DNA from 2 places in the Bacillus sp. KICET-3 genome. Region 1 is predicted to be linked to the other one. Evidence: a T-box and tRNA genes for the amino acid it is inferred to sense, from the RefSeq annotation. Region 1 holds a T-box; the other holds one or more tRNA genes.
What was found. A T-box is a leader RNA that pairs with one kind of tRNA and senses whether it is charged. The one in region 1 lies ahead of R5H20_RS16690 (valine--tRNA ligase), so its partner is inferred to be a tRNA-Val.
Positions count from the first base shown of each region.

Region 2: it has a tRNA-Val gene. The T-box ahead of R5H20_RS16690 (valine--tRNA ligase) is inferred to sense a tRNA for this amino acid. The anticodon was not compared.

Region 1 covers NZ_CP137345.1:3,265,837-3,271,179, forward strand. Annotated here, with positions in the region: gene R5H20_RS16690 (valine--tRNA ligase) at 72-2,714, opposite strand; T-box leader at 2,772-3,001, opposite strand; gene R5H20_RS16695 (hypothetical protein) at 3,169-3,360, shown strand; gene ysxE (spore coat protein YsxE) at 3,388-4,410, opposite strand; gene R5H20_RS16705 (LysM peptidoglycan-binding domain-containing protein) at 4,426-5,343, opposite strand, start outside.
Region 2 covers NZ_CP137345.1:195,272-200,614, forward strand. Annotated here, with positions in the region: gene R5H20_RS01125 (MurR/RpiR family transcriptional regulator) at 1-701, opposite strand, end outside; gene murQ (N-acetylmuramic acid 6-phosphate etherase) at 717-1,634, opposite strand; gene R5H20_RS01135 (2-thiouracil desulfurase family protein) at 1,801-2,253, opposite strand; tRNA gene R5H20_RS01140 (tRNA-Glu) at 2,437-2,511, shown strand; tRNA gene R5H20_RS01145 (tRNA-Val) at 2,630-2,705, shown strand; tRNA gene R5H20_RS01150 (tRNA-Thr) at 2,765-2,837, shown strand; tRNA gene R5H20_RS01155 (tRNA-Tyr) at 2,845-2,929, shown strand; tRNA gene R5H20_RS01160 (tRNA-Gln) at 2,934-3,005, shown strand; gene rocF (arginase) at 3,131-4,045, shown strand; gene sigW (RNA polymerase sigma factor SigW) at 4,269-4,832, shown strand; gene rsiW (anti-sigma-W factor RsiW) at 4,846-5,343, shown strand, end outside.

The DNA.
Region 1 (5,343 bases):
TATTCCTTCCCTTCAATAATGAAGGTGTTTCCCAGCCTGATGAAGACTGAAAAACACCTCATTTTCATTTTCTAGTTTTTCAATTCAGCGATTCGTTTTTCTACAGCTTCGCGTTTTGCCGTATAATCCGCTTCTTTCGCCCGTTCTTCGTCGATAACGTGCTGAGGCGCTTTTTTCATAAAGCCTTCATTGCTCAATTTTTTCTGAACCCGTTCTACTTCTTTCGTCAGCTTGTCGAGTTCTTTTTGAAGGCGGCTGATTTCTTCATCGATGTTGATCAGGCCCTCAAGCGGCAAAATCAATTCCGCGCCTGATACAACGGCGGTCATCGCTTTATCAATCGTCTTGATGTCCGTACCGATTTGAAGCACGCTCGGGTTCGTAAAACGTTCCACATATGAGCGGTTTTCTTCAAGACGTTCTGCGACATCAGGAGTGCTTGTGTTAATATAGAGCTCGATTTGTTTGCTGAGCGGCGTATTGACTTCGCTGCGGATGTTCCGCACAGCGCGGATCACCTCAACGAGAAGCTTCATGTCGGCCGCGGCTTTGTTGTCGGTATATTCTTTGACGGCTTCAGGCCACTTCGCGACCGTGATCGATTCGCCTTGATGAGGAAGGTGCTGCCAAATTTCTTCTGTCAAGAATGGCATGAACGGGTGCAGGAGCCGCATCGTTTGATCCAAAACATACGCCAAAATGGAACGTGTCGTCTTTTTAGCCGCTTCATCATCGCCATAAAGCGGAAGTTTGGCCATTTCAATGTACCAATCGCAGAAATCGTCCCAAATAAAGTTGTATAAATGGCGGCCGACTTCTCCGAATTCATATTTGTCAGCGAGCTGTGTCACCGTTTCGATCGTCTCGTTTAATCTTGTTAAAATCCATTTATCAGCAACCGATTTTTCACCTGATAAATCAAGCTCTTCATACGTCATGCCGTCCATGTTCATTAATGCAAACCTTGAAGCATTCCAGATTTTGTTTGCAAAATTCCATGTTGATTCAACTTTTTCAAAGCTGAAGCGCAAGTCCTGTCCAGGCGAGCTTCCGGTCGCAAGAAAATAGCGGAGCGAATCGGCGCCGTACTTGTCGATTACATCCATAGGATCGACTCCGTTTCCGAGCGATTTGCTCATCTTGCGGCCTTGATCATCGCGGATCAGTCCATGGATCAAGACGTCTTTAAACGGACGCTCTCCAGTGAACTCGATGCCTTGGAAAATCATTCTGGACACCCAGAAGAAAATGATGTCATAGCCTGTGACCAGGACGTTTGTCGGATAGTAGCGTTTGAAATCTTCCGTGTCAACGTCAGGCCAGCCCATTGTCGAAAACGGCCACAGAGCCGAACTGAACCATGTATCAAGAACATCTTTGTCCTGCTCCCAGTTTTCGGCATCCTCCGGCGCTTCAACGCCAACATAGATTTCGCCCGTTTCTTTATGATACCAGGCCGGAATTCGATGACCCCACCACAGCTGGCGGGAAATGCACCAGTCGCGGATATTTTCCATCCAGTGTAGATAGGTTTTTTCAAAACGGTCTGGAACGAAATTGACTTTCCCTTCACTTTTTTGCAATTCGATTGCCGCATCGGCAAGCGGCTGCATTTGCACGAACCATTGCGTTGAAAGATAAGGCTCAACGACGGCGCCGCTGCGCTCGCTGTGGCCGACGGAATGCGTATGCTCTTCGATTTTGAACAACACGCCCTGTTCTTGAAGATCTTTGACAATCGCTTTACGGCACTCAAAACGGTCCATGCCTTTGTATTGAAGGGCATTGTCATTCATCGTACCGTCTTCATTCATGACGAGAATCCGCTCGAGATTGTGGCGGTTACCGATTTCAAAGTCGTTCGGATCGTGTGCCGGCGTGATTTTAACGGCGCCTGAACCGAATTCCATATCGACGTAGTCGTCACCGACAATCGGAATTTCTCTTCCCGTAATAGGCAGAATCACTGTTTTTCCGATTAAGTGTTTGTACCGTTCATCTTCCGGATGAACCGCTACGGCTGTGTCTCCGAGCATTGTTTCCGGACGGGTCGTCGCGATTTCAATCGAGCCTGAGCCGTCTTTGAGCGGATAGCGCATATGGTAGAACGCGCCTTGAACATCCTTATAGATGACTTCTATGTCGGATAGAGCCGTTTTTGTGGACGGATCCCAGTTGATGATATATTCTCCGCGGTAAATCAGCCCTTTTTCATAAAGCTTGACAAAGACTTCGCGCACCGCTTTTGAGAGCCCGTCATCAAGGGTAAACCGCTCTCTCGAATAATCGAGGCCGAGGCCGAGTTTTGCCCATTGGCTGCGGATGAAATCAGCGTATTCCTCTTTCCATTTCCACGTTTCCTCGAGAAATTTTTCCCGTCCAAGATCATAGCGGGTTTTTCCTTCTTCGCGGAGTTTGGCTTCAACCTTTGCCTGCGTCGCGATGCCGGCATGGTCCATGCCCGGCAGCCAAAGCACATCATAGCCCTGCATCCGCTTCATTCTTGTCACGATATCCTGCAGCGTCGAATCCCAGGCATGGCCCAAATGCAGCTTTCCTGTTACATTCGGCGGCGGAATGACAACAGTATACGGCTCTTTTTCAGGATCGTTTTTGGCTTCAAAAAATTTGCCGTTCACCCAATATTCATATCTGTCTTTTTCAATTGTAGCCGGGTCATATTTTGTCGGCATCGTCAGTTCTTGTTTATCCATTTTCAAACCTCCAGCGTATAAACGGCTGATCAATAGAAAAGAGTCCTCTTTATCCTGTAAAAGGACGAAGAGAACTCTCTCGCGGTACCACCTTTTTTCATGAATGCCAAACAGGCATTCACGCACTTAAATGGGATAACGGGGCTTTCCCGAATTTCTCTACTCTAGTTCAAGAAATTGCGCTCCTGGGCGACCTTCCAAAAAAGACTGGCTGGAAAACCTTTCAGCAGGCGGCTTCCCTCTCTGTAAGCGTCTGTTTTTGTACTCTTCCCATTCAAAGCGGGTGATCATTGACTTTTCAGCACGTACTTTTTCTTGTTCTTATATTACTAAATCTTTTTTTATTTCGTCAATCATCTTTTCCGTTTTTCTCTCGTTTTATACGAGATTGGGCCATGCACATGAGCTTATTTTTCTCATATGATGCTGTAACGAAAAGGAGAGGAGGCATAAGGTGCGAAAAAAATTCAACACATACTCACTTCAGCCGTGGCTAAAACAAATCCGACTTGTCGCTGTCCAGGTCGTCCTCCCGATTACGGTCTTTCAAGGCATTCGAACCATAATCTTTCCAACGACATTTGACGTTCTCCTCTTGGGCATTCTCATTTTCCTTGCATGCGCCTTTCACCTTGACTGGATATAAAACCGGCTGCAAGCAAAAAAGTCCGCATCATGTTGATGGGGACTCTGTTTCTTCCTGGAGCTTGCGGTTTTCCTCTGTTTCATGAATATTCATCACAAGCGGTTCCGCATTTTTCATTTGCCAATACGCCTTCAGCAGTCTTGCGCATTCTTCTTTCTCCCCGAAGCGGTTCCCGGTCTGGTAGCGCTTCAGCACGGAAAAGACGGGTGCCGGATATGCCATATAGCTTAAAAATAAGCTGATTTCCTCCTCCCGCAAAGGATAGGCTTTGTGATACGCATAAAACCAGTTCACACATTCCGGACATATGACGGGATTCGTCTTGAACGTTCTTGTAAAAAATACGATCAGGTCATTTGCAGGCGGTGCATATCCCGCTTTTTCAAAATTGGTAAAATAGCCTGTTCCCATATCATTATAGAGAAAATGATGAACCGATAATTGCCCGTGATTTAAGACGAGTCTGGAAGACTCTTTATCTTTGATGGCTTCATGCCAATCATCAAGGCGTTCAAGCGCAAAGTCGACGGCCGATATCGTCTCTCTGTAATACATCGCCGCCTGAAGCTGAAAGGGAGACATATACCATTCTTTTTCAGCCGCGGCGACAATCTCTTCATATCTTTGTTTTTGCGCTTCCCACTTTCGTTTTGTCCGTTCATAGTGCCCGATGATATCCTCTTTCCTCAATCGAGTCTCTTTTTCGGTTCTTTGGTGAAGAAGGGCGATTTCTCGAAATAAATATTCATGCTTTTGATCACGTTCTTCCTCTTTTTCAAGAGCAAGCCATGGCATCAAATAGCAGAAATCGGCGCCCGCCCCGGTCAAAAATTCCCCGGCCCGATTCCTGTAAACGGGGACGAAATTTCTGTAGCCTTTCTCCTCAAGCAAGATCATCTGGTCAGTAAAACGGGTATTCCTTGAAGCCTCCAGCTTTTTCATGGCAAACACGCCGTGGTCCGTGTATACCTTCCACACTTTTCGGCTGACAGGCTCAATATATTGAGCGGCAAGGCCGTATTCTTTTAATACAGGCTGAATGTCTTCCATTCCGTTCACCACGCATTAGGCATGGCTGTTATGGTAGTCGGGAATATAAAGGATTTGTCCTTCTTTTATTTCCTCATCAAGAGAAAGGGAATTCATCCGGATGAGCTGCTGGGCATTAATGCCGTAACGTTCGCACAGAAGATCGATTGTATCATGTTGCTGAACGATGCACATTCTCATTCGCGTAAACTCCTCCTCTCCCTGTTTTGTAAATAGCTTCGTTAAATAAAGCGCATTGTCGTTCTCCTTGACTGATCCGTCCGCCTCATCGCCTTCTCCGCTTTCATCCCTTTCTTTTTCAGGTTCTTCCTGCTCATGAAATGAGTATTCCGGAATTTCAATCGAATGGCTTGGTTCAGACTCTTCTTCAGCTGCTTCCTGCTTCACTTCAATTTCAAAGGACTGTGGTTCCCTCTCATCCTGTTCCTCTTCATCCTGCAAAATGTGGGGAACCCCGTAGAACGGCGCTTCTTTTGTTTCTTCATGGCCGGGGTAAGTTCTGTAAAGCGGTTCAGGCTCTTCGCTTTCTTTCATTGCTATTTCCGCTCTATTGCCCTCTTCGCTTTCTTTCCTTGCCAATTCCGCTTTTTTGCCCTCTTCGCTTTCTTTCCTTGCCAATTCCGCTTTTTTGCCCTCTTCGCTTTCTTTCCTTGCCAATTCCGCTTTTTTGCTCTCTTCGCTCTCTTCCATTGCCAATTCCGCTTTTTTGCCCTCTTCGCTTTCTTTCCTTGCCAATTCCGCTTTTTTACCCTTTTCGCTTTCTTTCCTTACCAATTCCGCTTTTTTGCCCTCTTCGCTTTCTTTCCTTGCCAATTCCGCTTTTTTGCCCTCTCTGCTCTCTTTCATTGCCAATTCCGCTTTTACGTGCTCTTCATTATCAGGCGCTTCCTTATGGGTTTCCTGTTCCCGCTTCGTTCTTTCCGCGGCAGAGAG
Region 2 (5,343 bases), 1.5 Mb from region 1:
GCTTCATTTGAACATGACGTATGCAAGGCAATATCGCATATTGATGAAACCGATGACTGTCCAAAGCGGGTTAATCCGATGGTTTTGACGCCGCGTTCTTTTGCCAGTTTTAAGACATTGATGATCTCGCGGGTTTCCCCTGAATGTGAGATGGCAAATACAACATCATGTTCAGAGGCATTAGCGATTAATGTGGCGACAAGGTGCATGTCTGTGAACGCGGTGGCCGATTTTTTGATCCGCAAATATTTTTGCTGGGCATCCTGTGCGACAATGCCCGAAGCGCCGATTCCGCAAAAATGAATCGTCCCTGCGCCGATCAGCATTTGAATTGCCTTTTGGAGAGTTTGGCGATCAATATTGCCATATGTGTCGCGGATGGCCTGTATCGAATTGTTAGCCGTTTTTTGAGCGATGGAATAAATCGATTCCTGCGGTATGATATCCCGGTAGCCGTGGTCAGCGGGTTTCATTAAATCTCCGGCGACGCGCATTTTCAACTCTTGATATCCTTTTAATCCAAGTGATTTGCACAGCCGAATCGCTGCAGCTCCGCTTGTCTTTGCGGAAGAGCTGACTTCATGGATGGTGCTGTTCACGATCTCATGCGGGTTTTCCAAAATATATTCAGCGAGTTTTCGCTCCGATTCCGGAAGCTTGTGAAGCATAGTCTGGATCATTTCCAATCCGCCTGCGGCCATTGTTTTTCCCTTCTTTCACGCGTTTCCTTTATGAATGGATATGGCTTTTTCAATGTTGCCTTCTGCTTGCTTTAGCAGTTTTTGCGCTACAGCGGCTTCAGTATTTGTTTTCAACATGATGATGGCCGTTTTGACATGATATTCGGCTGATTCAAGCGTTTTTTCAGCCGTTTGCTGTTCGGCTCCGGTGACAGCTTGGATGATGCGGATCGCCCGCTGTTTTAGTTTTTCGTTGCTGACATTGACATCCACCATCAGGTTTTCATAGACTTTTCCCATTTGAATCATAGCCGTTGTCGATATCATGTTCAAAATCATTTTATGTGCGGTTGCCGCCTTCATTCGTGTCGATCCCGCAACTACCTCAGGACCGACGATGACTTCAATGCTGTGAGCGGCGGCTTTGCTGATGGCCGATTGCTTGTTGCAGGTTAAGGAAATTGTTTTTGCACCGGTTTTTCTGGCGTATGTCAGCGCACCGTGGACATAGGGAGTTCGTCCGCTGGCGGCAATGCCGATCACTGTATCCTTGTTTGACAGGTGAATCGCCTTCAGGTCGCGCATGCCTAACTCTTCACGATCCTCGGCACCCTCGACAGCTTCGAATAGCGCTTTTTCTCCTCCTGCGATCAGCCCCCTGACTGTATCGGGAGAAATGCTGAACGTCGGCGGGCATTCCGCCGCATCGAGTACACCGAGCCGCCCGCTTGTACCGGCGCCGATGTAGATGATCCGCCCTCCTTTCTTTAACGAATCGACGGCATAATCGACGGCGATTTTTACATCGGGCAAAACCGCTTCAACCGCTTCAGCCACCTTTTTGTCCTCTTCATTAATGATTCTCAGAATGTCAAATGTTTCCGCCTGATGGATCTGCTTTGTCTTTTCATTTCGGCGTTCGGTCGTTAAGGAGCTGAGATTGCTGTTTTTCATCCGGCATCCCCCTGATCAAAATAGATTATATTTCTTAATTTTCAGTATATTTTTGTTGGAATTTTATTTCAATGAAAAATTGATGATTGTGAAATTTTATTTTAAAGAGGGTCTAAAAGCTGCTGTGGAAGAATACAATCAAGCGCAGTTTGAACTGCGCTTGCATCTACAGCTCATCCAGTTGATGTTCAGACATGACGCGAAATCCTTCTTTTTTAAGAAGAGCCGCCGTAATGCCGTTCCCGGCAATTTTTTGTCCGGAGAAACTCCCATTGTATATATTGCTGCTTCCGCATGATGGGCTGTTTTCTTTTAAAATGACGGTGTCCGCCTGAATCTGCCTGGCGATCTCGAGCGTTTTATAAGCCCCTTTGATATAAAGGTCTGTTACGTCTTCGCCCGATTTGGTTAAAATGACGGCGTCGCCGTTTAAAACATCTTCGCCTGTCCCGCCTTTTATTTCTGCCGGTTCCCTTGGTGTTTGAAAACCGCCGAGCAATTCAGGGCAAACGATCATCGCTTTATTTTCTTCAACGAGTTTATTGATTTTCTCGATATAGCTGTGCTTCCCGTCATAGCGGCATTCAATGCCCGCCAAACAAGAGCTGACCAATATCATGTCTGTGCTCTCCTTTCCGTGCGTAAAGCTACTCATAGTGTAAACAAAAACCCTCATCATTTCTAAGAATTTCAGACAAAAATTTTGAAAATAAAAATTTTAATTTACCTCTTTACAAACAGGCAGCAACCTGTATATAATAACTTTTGTCAGCTTTACGACAGCTGTTGGAAATTGTGATTTGGCCCGTTGGTCAAGTGGTTAAGACACCGCCCTTTCACGGCGGTAACACGGGTTCGAATCCCGTACGGGTCACCATTCTTTTTTGGACAGCATGTTAAGAAGCGTAAGGTATTTCGTCCAGAGTTTTTAAAGGAAGGCATGCTGAGAGCGCAACGTCCTGTTGCAACGCATGCACTTGTACGTCCTGTACTGCGGAGGATTAGCTCAGCTGGGAGAGCATCTGCCTTACAAGCAGAGGGTCGGCGGTTCGATCCCGTCATCCTCCACCATTTTTCGGAGCGGTTTTAGACACAACCGCGATGGTTTCTGCATAAGATGTTGATATGATGCCGGTCTAGCTCAATTGGTAGAGCAACTGACTTGTAATCAGTAGGTTGGGGGTTCAAGTCCTCTGGCCGGCACTGTTTTGGAGGGGTAGCGAAGTGGCTAAACGCGGCGGACTGTAAATCCGCTCCCTCAGGGTTCGGCGGTTCGAATCCGTCCCCCTCCACCATTTTTGGGCTATAGCCAAGCGGTAAGGCAACGGACTTTGACTCCGTCATGCGCTGGTTCGAATCCAGCTAGCCCAGTTTTTGGACATCCTGTTTGGATGTCCTTTTTATTTTGCCTTGATTGTATAACTATTCAAAAAAATGTCTTGTTGAGTCAATTTTAAATTGGACTGTACAATGAAAGTCTGAAAGGGGGATATGATATGTTTAAAAAGATTTCCATGATTGGTGTGCCCATGGATCTTGGCCAATTAAGGCGGGGAGTGGATATGGGCCCGAGCGCGATTCGCTGTGCCGGCGTCAATGAGCGTTTGGAAAGCCTTTGCGATGATATTGAAGATTTGGGAGATATCACAATCGGTCAGAGGGAGGATGAAAAGGAAGGCGGTCAACCTGCCTCAGAAGAAGAGATCCGCAATTTGAAAGCGATTACAAGCGCGAGTGTAAAGCTGGCTCAGACCGTTGATAAAATGGTTGCTTCAGGTTCATTTCCGCTCGTTCTCGGCGGTGATCACAGCATTGCGATCGGCACGCTGGCTGGACTTGCGAAGCATTATCAAAATCTGGGTGTGATCTGGTATGATGCACATGCGGATGTAAATACAAAGGAAACTTCGCCATCCGGCAATATTCACGGAATGCCTCTAGCAATCAGCATGGGGATCGGACATGAACGGCTGACCGGGATTTATGGGGATGGTGCCAAAGTTAAGCCGGAAAACATCGTCATCATCGGAGCGAGATCTCTTGATGACGGGGAAAAAAAGCTGATCCGCGACAGAGGAATCAAAGTATATACGATGCATGAAATCGACCGCCTCGGCATGACAAGGATCATGGAGGAAACGATTGAATACTTGCGGGAACGGACAGACGGCGTCCATTTGTCGCTTGATCTGGACGCCCTTGATCCGAACGATGCGCCAGGTGTAGGAACTCCCGTTGCTGGAGGGATCAGCTACAGAGAAAGCCATTTGGCAATGGAAATGCTTGAAGAGTCCAACCTCATCACGTCTGCTGAATTTGTAGAGGTGAATCCGATTTTGGACGAGAAAAACAGGACGGCAGAGACGGCTGTTGCTTTAATGGGTTCATTATTTGGGGAAAAATTATTATAGACGGTCTTCGGCGGCGGAGCGGCCGCCGATCATTCGCCTGAAAACCTCAATTTCAAAATGTTTATGTTGTATAATAATTTTAAGCTAATATTAAGGGCCTGAGCCTGTGTAAACCATCTACACTCTGCCAATTTTTTGTTAAACTATTTTTATGAATTTCATGAAACCTTTTAAAGATCAACCCGTATACATAAAGACCGGTGAAGGCAGAGGTTAGATAAATATGGAAACAATGATAAAAAAAAGAATCAAACAGGTGAAAAAAGGCGACCGTAACGCATTTGCAGACATCGTGGATATTTATAAAGACAAAATTTATCAGCTTTGCTACCGTATGCTCGGCAATGCGCATGAGGCGGAAGATATTGCGCAGGAAGCATTTATCAGAGCATACGTGAATATCGACAGTTTTGATATCAACCGGAAATTTTCGACATGGCTTTATCGAATTGCAACCAATTTGACCATCGATCGTATCCGCAAAAAAAAGCCGGACTATTACTTGGATGCAGAGGTGGCAGGAACAGAAGGACTGACGATGTATTCACAGGTTGCGGCGGATGTTGCGCTTCCAGAGGATGAAGTGCTTTCCTTGGAACTGCACAGTACCATTCAGGAAAAAATCTTAAGGCTTCCCGATAAATACAGGACGGTCATCGTATTGAAGTACATTGACGAGCTCTCACTGATCGAGATCAGCGAAATCCTAAACATACCCGTGGGTACTGTAAAAACCAGAATACACAGAGGCAGAGAGGCTCTCAGAAAACAATTAAGGGATCTTTAAGTGGGGTGATGAAATGAGCTGTCCGGAGCACATTGTTCAGCTTATGCACAAATATCTTGATGGAGACATTCTTCCGGATGATGAGACGCAGCTGAAAGAGCATTTGCAATCATGTGAAGGATGCAGAAAACACCTTCACGAAATGGAAAAATCGATCGCTCTTGTGCAGAGCACGTCACATCTAACAGCTCCGGCAAACTTTACGGCCAATGTGCTGGCAAATCTGCCGAAGGAAAAACGGACGGTCTCCATTAACAGATGGCTGAAAGCTCATCCGTTTATCGTGGCTGCAGCGCTGTTTGTCATTCTGATGGGCGGCAGCTTTTTTTCAAGCTGGAAAAATGACCATGACTTCAGCGTATCCAATCAGCCGAATCTGGTCGTGAAAAACAACACCGTCACCGTACCCGAAGGCGAAGTCGTAGAGGGCGATGTCACCGTTAAAAACGGCAAGCTGATTATCAAGGGTAAAATAGATGGTGATGTCACCATTGTAAACGGAGAAAAATAT